Regions from separate parts of the Microbacterium sp. MEJ108Y genome, predicted to be linked through region 1. Evidence: riboswitches for the same ligand, from Rfam matches in the RefSeq annotation. Region 1 holds a riboswitch; the other holds the start of a gene.
The links. A riboswitch is a leader RNA that binds a small molecule or an ion and turns the genes downstream of it on or off. The one in region 1 is predicted to bind thiamine pyrophosphate.
Positions count from the first base shown of each region.

Region 2: another riboswitch for thiamine pyrophosphate. It lies ahead of RU09_RS13340 (ECF transporter S component); the one in region 1 lies ahead of thiM (hydroxyethylthiazole kinase).

Region 1 covers NZ_JXQX01000001.1:99,668-104,056, reverse strand. The annotation lists gene RU09_RS00535 (bifunctional hydroxymethylpyrimidine kinase/phosphomethylpyrimidine kinase) at 1-1,395, opposite strand, end outside; gene thiM (hydroxyethylthiazole kinase) at 1,392-2,240, opposite strand; TPP riboswitch at 2,231-2,324, opposite strand; gene RU09_RS00525 (NAD-dependent epimerase/dehydratase family protein) at 2,347-3,312, opposite strand; gene RU09_RS00520 (DUF402 domain-containing protein) at 3,377-4,093, opposite strand; gene pheT (phenylalanine--tRNA ligase subunit beta) at 4,227-4,389, opposite strand, start outside.
Region 2 covers NZ_JXQX01000030.1:49,922-54,310, forward strand. The annotation lists gene RU09_RS13330 (ABC transporter ATP-binding protein) at 1-511, shown strand, start outside; gene RU09_RS13335 (D-alanyl-D-alanine carboxypeptidase family protein) at 693-2,330, opposite strand; TPP riboswitch at 2,413-2,522, shown strand; gene RU09_RS13340 (ECF transporter S component) at 2,516-3,172, shown strand; gene RU09_RS13345 (ATP-binding cassette domain-containing protein) at 3,169-4,389, shown strand, end outside.

The DNA of each region.
Region 1 (4,389 bases):
GTGGAGCGCATCGCTCTCCGTCAGAGACTCACGCAGCCACGAACGGGCCGAGGCGACCGCGTCGGTGAGGGACTCGCCCCTGGCGAGGCGGGTGGCGAGGGCGGACGAGAGGGAGCACCCGGTGCCATGCGTGTTGCGAGTCGCGATGCGCGCGCCCGGATACCCCCGACTCACTCCGTCGGCAGCGTCGATCACCGCGTCGGGAACGTCGTCGCCGTCGAGATGCCCTCCCTTCACGAGCACCGCCGCGCTCACACGGTCGGAGAGCGCAGCGGCCGCCGCGAGCGCGTCATCCCACCCGTCGATCGGATGGTCGGCCAGCGCGGCGAGCTCGGCGAGGTTGGGCGTCACGACATGCGCGCGCTCGAGGAGTCCGCGCAGCGCGACCTCGGCCTCCCGGTCGAGAAGCCGGTCGCCACTGGTCGCGACCATCACCGGGTCGAGCACGACGATCGGCGGCCGGATGGCATCGAGCCAGTCGGAGACCGCACGGATCACGTCGGCATTCGCCAGCATCCCGATCTTCACCGCATCGATGACGATGTCGTCTGAGATCGCATCGAGCTGCTCCCGCAGGAACTCCGCGGGCGGCACATGCACCGCCCGCACGCCCACGGTGTTCTGAGCGGTGAGTGCGGTCAGAGCCGCCATGCCGTACCCGCCGTTCGCGGCGATGGACTTGAGGTCGGCTTGGATCCCCGCACCGCCCGATGGATCGCTGCCGGCGATGCTGAGCACCCGCGGCGTGCCTGACGCCCGCCACCGCCGGAGGAAGCTCTGCGCCGTCTGCTTCGGATCGACCGCGGCGCAGATGGCCGAGACCACCGCGAGGCCGGCCGCGCCCGCGTCGCGGAGTCGCTCAGTGTCATCGATGTCCACGCCGCCGATGGCCACGCAGGGCACGGCGCACGTCTCGATGAGCGACCGGAAGCCGTCGATGCCCAATACCGGCGGATGGTCGGGCTTGGTGTCGGTGGGGCGGATCACACCGACGCCGAGGTAGTCGACCACGCCCGCAGGCAGAGCCGCCACCGCGTCGAAGTGGTCGGGTGTGTTCGCCGTCAACCCGATGATCGCCTCGGCACCCAGTCGCTCGCGCGCCCGCAGTACCGACGCATCGCCCTGACCGAGATGCACGCCGTCGACGCGAGCTCCCCGAGCGCGAGCGGCGAGCGCCGCGTCGACCCGGTCGTTCACCAGGAGGATCGCACGGCCGGCGATCACGCGCGACAGCTCGACCAGCTGATCGGCGGTCTCGGCATCCGTCGCGATCTTGTCGCGCAGCTGCACGATGCGCACTCCCCCGTCGACAGCGAGGCGCACGGTCTCGACGACACCCCGCTCACCGCAGAGGCCCGGATCCGTGACGAGGTAGAGCGAGAGGTCGGCGATCACAGCGCGCTCTCCTGAACACGCGCGGAGGCCACCAGGTCAGCCGGCTGCACGGCGGCGAGCGCGTCGAGCAGAGCGACAGCGAAGGTGCCTGGGCCCGAGGCGTGCACCGCGGCCCTCTCGGCGGCGATCGTGTAGACGAGGCTCGCCGACGCCACCGCCGTGAGCGGATCGGCAGAGGTCGAGCGCGCCGCGCCGAGGAACGCGGCCATGACCGCGCCCAACGCGCACCCGCCGCCGGTGACCCGGGTGAGCAGCTCGTGACCGTTCGCGATGCGCAGCAGACGGACGCCATCGGTCACCAGGTCGACCGGTCCAGACACCGCGACCACAGAGCCATGACGCGCGGCGAGTGAGAGCGCTGCCTCTGCCGCATCGTCTGTCGTGTCTGTCGCGTCCACACCCCGGCCGCCTGCGCTGAGTCCGGCGAGCGCGAGGATCTCGGATGCGTTCCCCCTGATCGCCGTGGGGCGCGAGGCGACCAGCTCGTGGGCGAGGGCCGTGCGCACCGGGAGTGCGCCGATCGCAACGGGATCCAGCACCCACGGAGTGCCCGCGGCGACGGCACCGGCCGCAGCTTCGAGGCTCGCCGCTCGCTGCTCGGGGGTCGGCGTTCCGAGGTTGATCAGGACGCCGGACGCCACCCCGGCGAACATTCCTGCTTCGTCGACGATGTCGACCATCGCCGGTGCCGCGCCGAGGGCGAGCAGCACGTTGGCGGTGAACCCCGTGACGACGCTGTTGGTGATGCAGTGGGTCAGAGGTGGACTCTCGCGCAGCTCGGACAGGAGCTGTCCGGCCGTGGCAGCCAGGGTCGATTCGGATTCAGGACGCAGACGATCGCTCATTGCGACATCCCTTCGCTAGTACGAACTAGATCAGGTTCGACGGGTCTGTTCTCAGCCGCGGATGCGGCACCCCGTGTCACTGCTCGCAGTCTAGCGACGCGCGCCGTCAGCGCAGGAGCTGGATCAGCGCGAGTTCGTCTGTCCGGGTCAGACCTGCCCGCCGCTCGCGATCGACACCGCGTTCCCGCTCGTCCTCGATCACCACGGCGATGGTCTCGTCGAGCGGACGCAGCTCTCCCCCGGCCGCACGGTAGCGCGCGTTCGACCTCGTCATGAATCCGGTCATGTCGCGCGGGAGCCAGAGCGGCAGCGATCGCGTGCCCGCCCAGTACTCCACCTCATTCGCCACGAGCCAGTCGTCGGTGGCCGTGACGGTGTCTCCTCGGTGACCCGCATGCCTGCGCACCGCCTCGATGACCTCGGCCATCGGGTGCCGGTCGCCGGTCGTGTTGATCACTCCGGTCGCGGTCGTCGTGCTGATGAACTCCGACAGGTCATCGACGTCGATCACCTGCACGTCGCGCCCGTCTGCACGGGGCAGCAGCACGGGTTCGTCGTGAGCGCGCAGGAACGCCGCAGCCCAGTATCCGAAGCGGTCGCTCGGGTCGCCCTTCCCGACGATCAGCCCCGGGCGCACGATCAGCGTTCGGTCGCCGAGCGTGCGAACCGCTTTCTCGGCGGCGACCTTCTGCGCGCCGTACTCGTACTCATCCCCGGCGCCGGCCGGCTGATGCAACGGCGCGGACTCGTCCGCCCCGACCGTCTCGTCATCGGAGTATGCCGACACCGACGAGACGTACGTCCAGCGGGCGGCTCGATCCCCGAGCGCCTCGACCGCCGCCGCCACGTGCGCCGCATTCGAGGAGACGTCGATCACGTGGTCCCAATCGCGACCGCGGACGGCGTCATAGGCGTCGGCGTCGTCACGATCGGCCAGAACCAGGCTCGCACCCTCCGGGGACGGTCGACCTCCTCGCGCGAGGCACATCACCGCCGCCCCGTTCACCAGCAGGCGTCCGGCGATCCGACCGGACAGCCAGCCGGTCCCGCCGAGGATCAGAACGTCAGTCATGGACCCATGCCACCATCTCCGCCGTGCGAGGGGAAGTGTCTTCCGCTCACGGCGGATGCCGGGTTCACCGCGGACGGAGGTCTGACAGCCCCGTGAGCTCGGGGACGGTCCAGGAGGGATCCGGCCGCCAATCTCGCCATTCCGCGGCGAACGGCCAGTCACCGTCGCGGTACGACGCGATCGCCGCGTCGGCGTGCCGCTCGATCTGCGCCGCCTGCTCGGATGTGAGGCGGCCCTGCTCGACGGCCGCGATCAGCTCGTCCTCATCCTTCAGATGCACCCGGCCGTCCGGCTCGATCTCGACGTCGAGGATGTGGTCCGACGAGTAGGTGTCGCGGTCGGTGCGCAGGTGCGCGTTCTCGAGGTTCACGTACCAGCCGGCGAACTGCCACTCCGCCCCGCTCACATCGCTCCAGAAGAGCCACACCGACCACGCGGCGCCTGCGGGGGCGATCCGCAGGATGCCGTTGCCCCACCACTCCTCCACGATCCGCGTCCGCGGGTCCAGCCATCGCCGCTCGAGCGGAACCGTTCGGATGCGCTCGCCTGCCGGAGTGCCCTGCCCCTCCTGCAGCGTGCCCGGAGCGAGCCAGGCGACGAGGCCCCGCTCGTCGTCGCGGACCACTCGCATGGGTGTGATCGTCGACGCGTCTCCGGGCTGCCACCCCGGCTTCCGGTAGTGCCAGGAGATCTGATCGCCCGGGTCGAGGAAGGGCGCCTCGCCCATCGGTCGGACGCCATCGGGAACCGCCGCAGGCGTGCTGTGGGGAAGGATGCTCATCACGACACGCTACCTCGCGGGAAAGCCAGGTTCAGGTCGGCTCGGCGGTGGCGATCACTTCCACACCCGACGCCTCGACCGCCTGCGTGGCGGACTGCATCCCGTAATGGAATGCAGTCCGCGCAGCGCTGAGTCAGTCGCGCAGCGTCGCGCCGAAGCGCTCGGCCGTGACAGCGACGCCCGCGAGCTTCGCCTCGGTCGCCTCGGCCGCGGTGAGCGTGCGATCGTCCGCGCGGAACCGCAGAGCGAAGGTGAGACTCTTCTGTCCGTCCGCGACGCCGTCTCCGCGGTAGTCG
Region 2 (4,389 bases), on a different contig from region 1:
CGAGGACGCGTCGAACGTCTCGGCGGGTGAGCGTCAGCTGATCACGATCGCGCGAGCGTTCGTCGCTCAGCCGTCGATCCTGATCCTCGACGAGGCGACGTCGGCGGTCGACACCCGCACCGAGGTGCTGCTGCAGCACGCGATGGCGGCGTTGCGACAGGGACGCACCTCGTTCGTGATCGCTCACCGACTGTCGACGATCCGCGACGCGGACCTCATCCTCGTGATGGAACACGGCGACATCGTCGAGAAGGGCACGCACGACGCGCTCATCACGGCGCAGGGCGCGTACTGGCGCCTCTATCAGTCGCAGTTCGAGCAGGCGGCCACCGACATCGACGCAGAGGACGCACTCACGGGTTCGACCCCTGTCGTCGTCAGCGGCGACGCCGACGAAGCTGCGGCGGCGGCACAGGTCGGGGTCTCGGTGGGGGCGCAGGTTCCTGCCGCCGAAGCCGCTGCGGCACAGTCCGTCGTCGAACGCTCGGACGACGGGGGCCAGAAGGGCTGATCCGCACGACGGCCGATCCGCCCGACGGTCGATCCGTCCGACGGTCGATCCGTCCGACGGTCGATCCGCCCGACGGCCGACCCGCACGACGGTCGATCCGCACGACGGCCGACCCGCATGTCGGCCGAGAAGCAGAATGCCCCGACTCCCTTTCATCCGGGGGCGGGGCATTCTGCTGTCGTCAGCGCTGAGCTTCGGTGATGCCGAGGAGCTCGAGCGGATGGGTCAGGCGCCACCACGGGCTCGGGGCATCGACGTCATCGGCGAGCGACAGCGACGTCGTCACCGTGTTCAACGGTCCTGAGCTCGTCAACGTGCCGACCTCGTCGCCCGACTCGCGGTTGTCGCCCAGGGAGAAGTCCGTCGAGGCCTCGGCCATCGCGCCGTTCCACAGCACGATGTCGGCGTCGGCATCCGTCACCACATCGGCGGTCGCGCCCCACGGCGTCGTGACGGTGCCGACGACCGTGCCGGCCGCGACAGCGGGGGCCTGCTGCTCCAATGCCGTCTCGACCTGCGAGAACAGCGAACGGGTCTGGGCGAGGCGCTGCTCATCGTCGGCCTGCCCGAGAACCGACGCATAGAGGTGCACGGTCGTGTCGTCGAGCGTGATGACCTTCGCGGTCAGCAGGTTCCAACTGTCGCCGAGCGTGCCGGTCTTAACTCCGACCACGCCAGGATCCGCCAGCATCCCGTTCGTGTTGACCACTGTGCCGGCGCCCGGAAGATCGACAGACGGAGTGCCGACGATGCCGGCGAACACGGGGTTCTGCATCGCCAGTTCGGCCAGCGCGACGAGCGACTCAGGCGTGGCCGTGTTGCGGGCGTCGAACCCCGATGGGGTCACGATCGTGATGCTGTCGAGGCCACGGTCGCGCAGCCACACCTCCGCCGCAGCGGTGAACGCCGAGGGGGAGCCCCAGATCTCCTGAGAGAGACGGTCGATGTAGTTGTTCGCCGAACCGAGCAGCGTTCCCTGCAGGAGCTGGAACTCGGTGAGAGTGCCGCCCACGGGCACGTCGAGCGCCGACTGGTCGGAGCGGCGGTAGTCCCAGTACGCCAGGTTGTCCGCCCGCGTGAACGAGAACTCCGGGCCCTGCTCGCCCACGGCGAGAGGCATCCGATCGAGCACCATCAGACTCGAGACCACTTTGGTGACGCTCGCGATCGCCGCCGCATCGAGCGATGACGACGTCGTGCCGATGCCGCCGATTCCCACGGCGGCGCTTCCCTGGGTGGGCCAGGTGATGGCGGCTGCGGGCGCGGCGACCGTGGAGAGCTCCACTGCCTGCACGGTCGGCGCCACCTCGTGCAACGGCCACAGCATGGCCGACCCGACATAGGTGCCGAGCAATCCGACGAGAACGCCGAGCGGGACCAGCACGCCGGGGCGGGTGATCGCCGGGCGCAGATGCGCTCCGGTCAGAAGTGCGCCGCCGCTCGCGGCGGGAGGCGTGTCATCGAGCGCCTCGGTTGCCGGGTGCCGCGCCACTTCGACCGCGTCGACCCACGTCAGGGGCGTCCCACCGCTGGCGCCCTCTGCCCACTGGGCGTGGGGAGTCGTCTCGGGAGTCTCGAGAGCCGCCTCGAGAGCGATGAGTCCGGGGGCGTCGTCAGCATCTGATCTGGGTGCCGCATCCGTCGTGCCGGCCGACGAGACGTCGGCATCAGGAAGCGCCGCAGTCGAACCGGCGGGCTCCGACGAGTCAGCCGCGGCACCGGCAGGCGCTGACGCATGAGGCGCTGTCGCATCGGGCGTCGACGCATCGCCCGCAGGAACGGCGGAGGCGGTGGCCTCGGCGGAGTCAGGAGCGGTCACCCCCTCACGGTACCGAACTCGCGCAGGGATCAGTGTCGCTGCAACAGGAGCAGACGTGAGTGTCGTCACTGGGTAAGATCGTCAGAACAACCACGGGAGTCCGGCGAGCCGGGCTGAGAGGGAGCGAATCGCGCTTCGACCGTCGAACCTGATCTGGGTAATGCCAGCGCAGGGAGGAGTCACTGATGAGTACATCCACGTCCGGATCCACCACGGAATCCGCAGCCGTCTCGCGCGCCTCGAAGGGCCTCGGTCGCCCTGAGCTCTGGCGCTGGCGGGTCGTCGACATCGTCGTCGCCAGCGTCATCGCCGTCGCGTGCGCGCTGATCTTCCTGCTCTGGAACGTCGGCTACGAGGTGCCCAGCAGCATCCTGAAGCCGCTGCTCCCCGGCGTGCAGGGCCTGCTCGCCGGCCCCTGGCTCATCGCCGGTGTGCTGGGCGCGCTGATCATCCGCAAGCCGGGCGCCGCGCTCTACACCGAGCTGGTCGCCGCGATCATCTCGGCCCTCGTCGGCAACGCCTGGGGTCCGCTGACCATCGTCTCGGGCCTCGTGCAGGGTCTCGGTGCCGAACTGATCTTCCTCGTGTTCCTCTACGGCGTCTGGCGTCTGCCCGTCGCGATGCTGGCGGGTGCCGGAGCGGGACTCGCGTGCGGCATCAACGACCGCATCCTCTGGTACGCCGGAGCAGACACGCTCTTCACGACCATCTACATCGTCTCGACCACCATCTCGGGTGCGGTGATCGCCGGACTCGGCGCGTGGCTGATCGCCCGAGGACTCGCGGCGACGGGAGCCCTCAGCCGGTTCGCCGCCGGCCGCGAGGTCACCGCACGGGTGTGAGGTCGCCCACGACGCCCGCCACCCTCGAAGCCCGCGGCTGGGGATGGCGGTACGCGACGCGACTGCGGTGGGCGGTGCGCGACGTCGACCTGCGCATCGAACCGGGCGAGCGGGTGCTGCTGCTGGGGGTGTCGGGCTCGGGCAAGTCGACCCTGCTGCAGGGGTTCGGCGGGGTGCTCGGAGGCGCGGACGAGGGCGAGACGCACGGAGGGCTGCTCGTCGACGGCGTGCCGCCCATCCAGGCGCGTGGTCGAGTCGGCATGGTGCTGCAGGACCCCGACACGCAGACGATCCTCGCGAGGGTCGGCGACGACGTGGCATTCGGCTGCGAGAACCTCGGCGTCCCCCGCGAGGAGATCTGGCAGCGGGTGCGCGCGGCGTTGGACGCCGTCGAGCTCGATGTCGCACTCGATCGATCGACGGCCGCGCTCTCGGGAGGTCAGAAGCAACGTCTCGCGCTCGCCGGCGTGCTGGCGATGCGACCGGGCGCGATCCTGCTCGACGAGCCGACCGCGAACCTCGACCCCGAAGGAGTGCAGGACGTGCGGGATGCCGTCGCCGCCGCCCTCGACGCAACGGGCGCTACCCTCGTGGTGATCGAGCATCGCATCGACGTCTGGCTGCCGCTCGTCACGCGGGTGATCGTGCTCGGCGCCGAGCCGGAGGGCACGGTCGTCCTCGCCGACGGGAGCCCTGAGCAGGTGCTCGGCGCGCGAGGGGCCGAGCTCGCGGCATCCGGTGTGTGGGTTCCCGGCCACCCGCCCGCCGTTCCGCCCGCGCCGGCGCACCAGCCGGGGGAGTCCCTCCTCGAAGCGCGCGGCCTCACGGTCGCTCGGCGACGGGGGCTCGCGGTCGCCGGGCCGTTCGATGTCGAGGTTCGCGCGGGCGAGGTGCTCGGCGTCACCGGCGCGAACGGCGCAGGAAAGTCGACGCTCGGTCTCACGCTCGCAGGGCTCATCCCCGCCGAGGACGGCCGGGTCGCGGCTCTGCCCGCGCTCGCCGCCGGAGAGAAGCCCGACCCCTTCCGCTGGTCGTCGCGCGCGCTGCTCACCCGCATCGCATCGGTCATGCAGACTCCCGAGCACCAGCTGCTCGCGAAGACCGTGCGCGACGAGCTGTCTGTCGGCCCTCGGGCTCTGAAGCTCTCCGACCCCGAGATCACCGCTCGTGTCGACGACCTCCTCGAACGACTGCGGCTCAGCTCGCTCTCCGGGGCC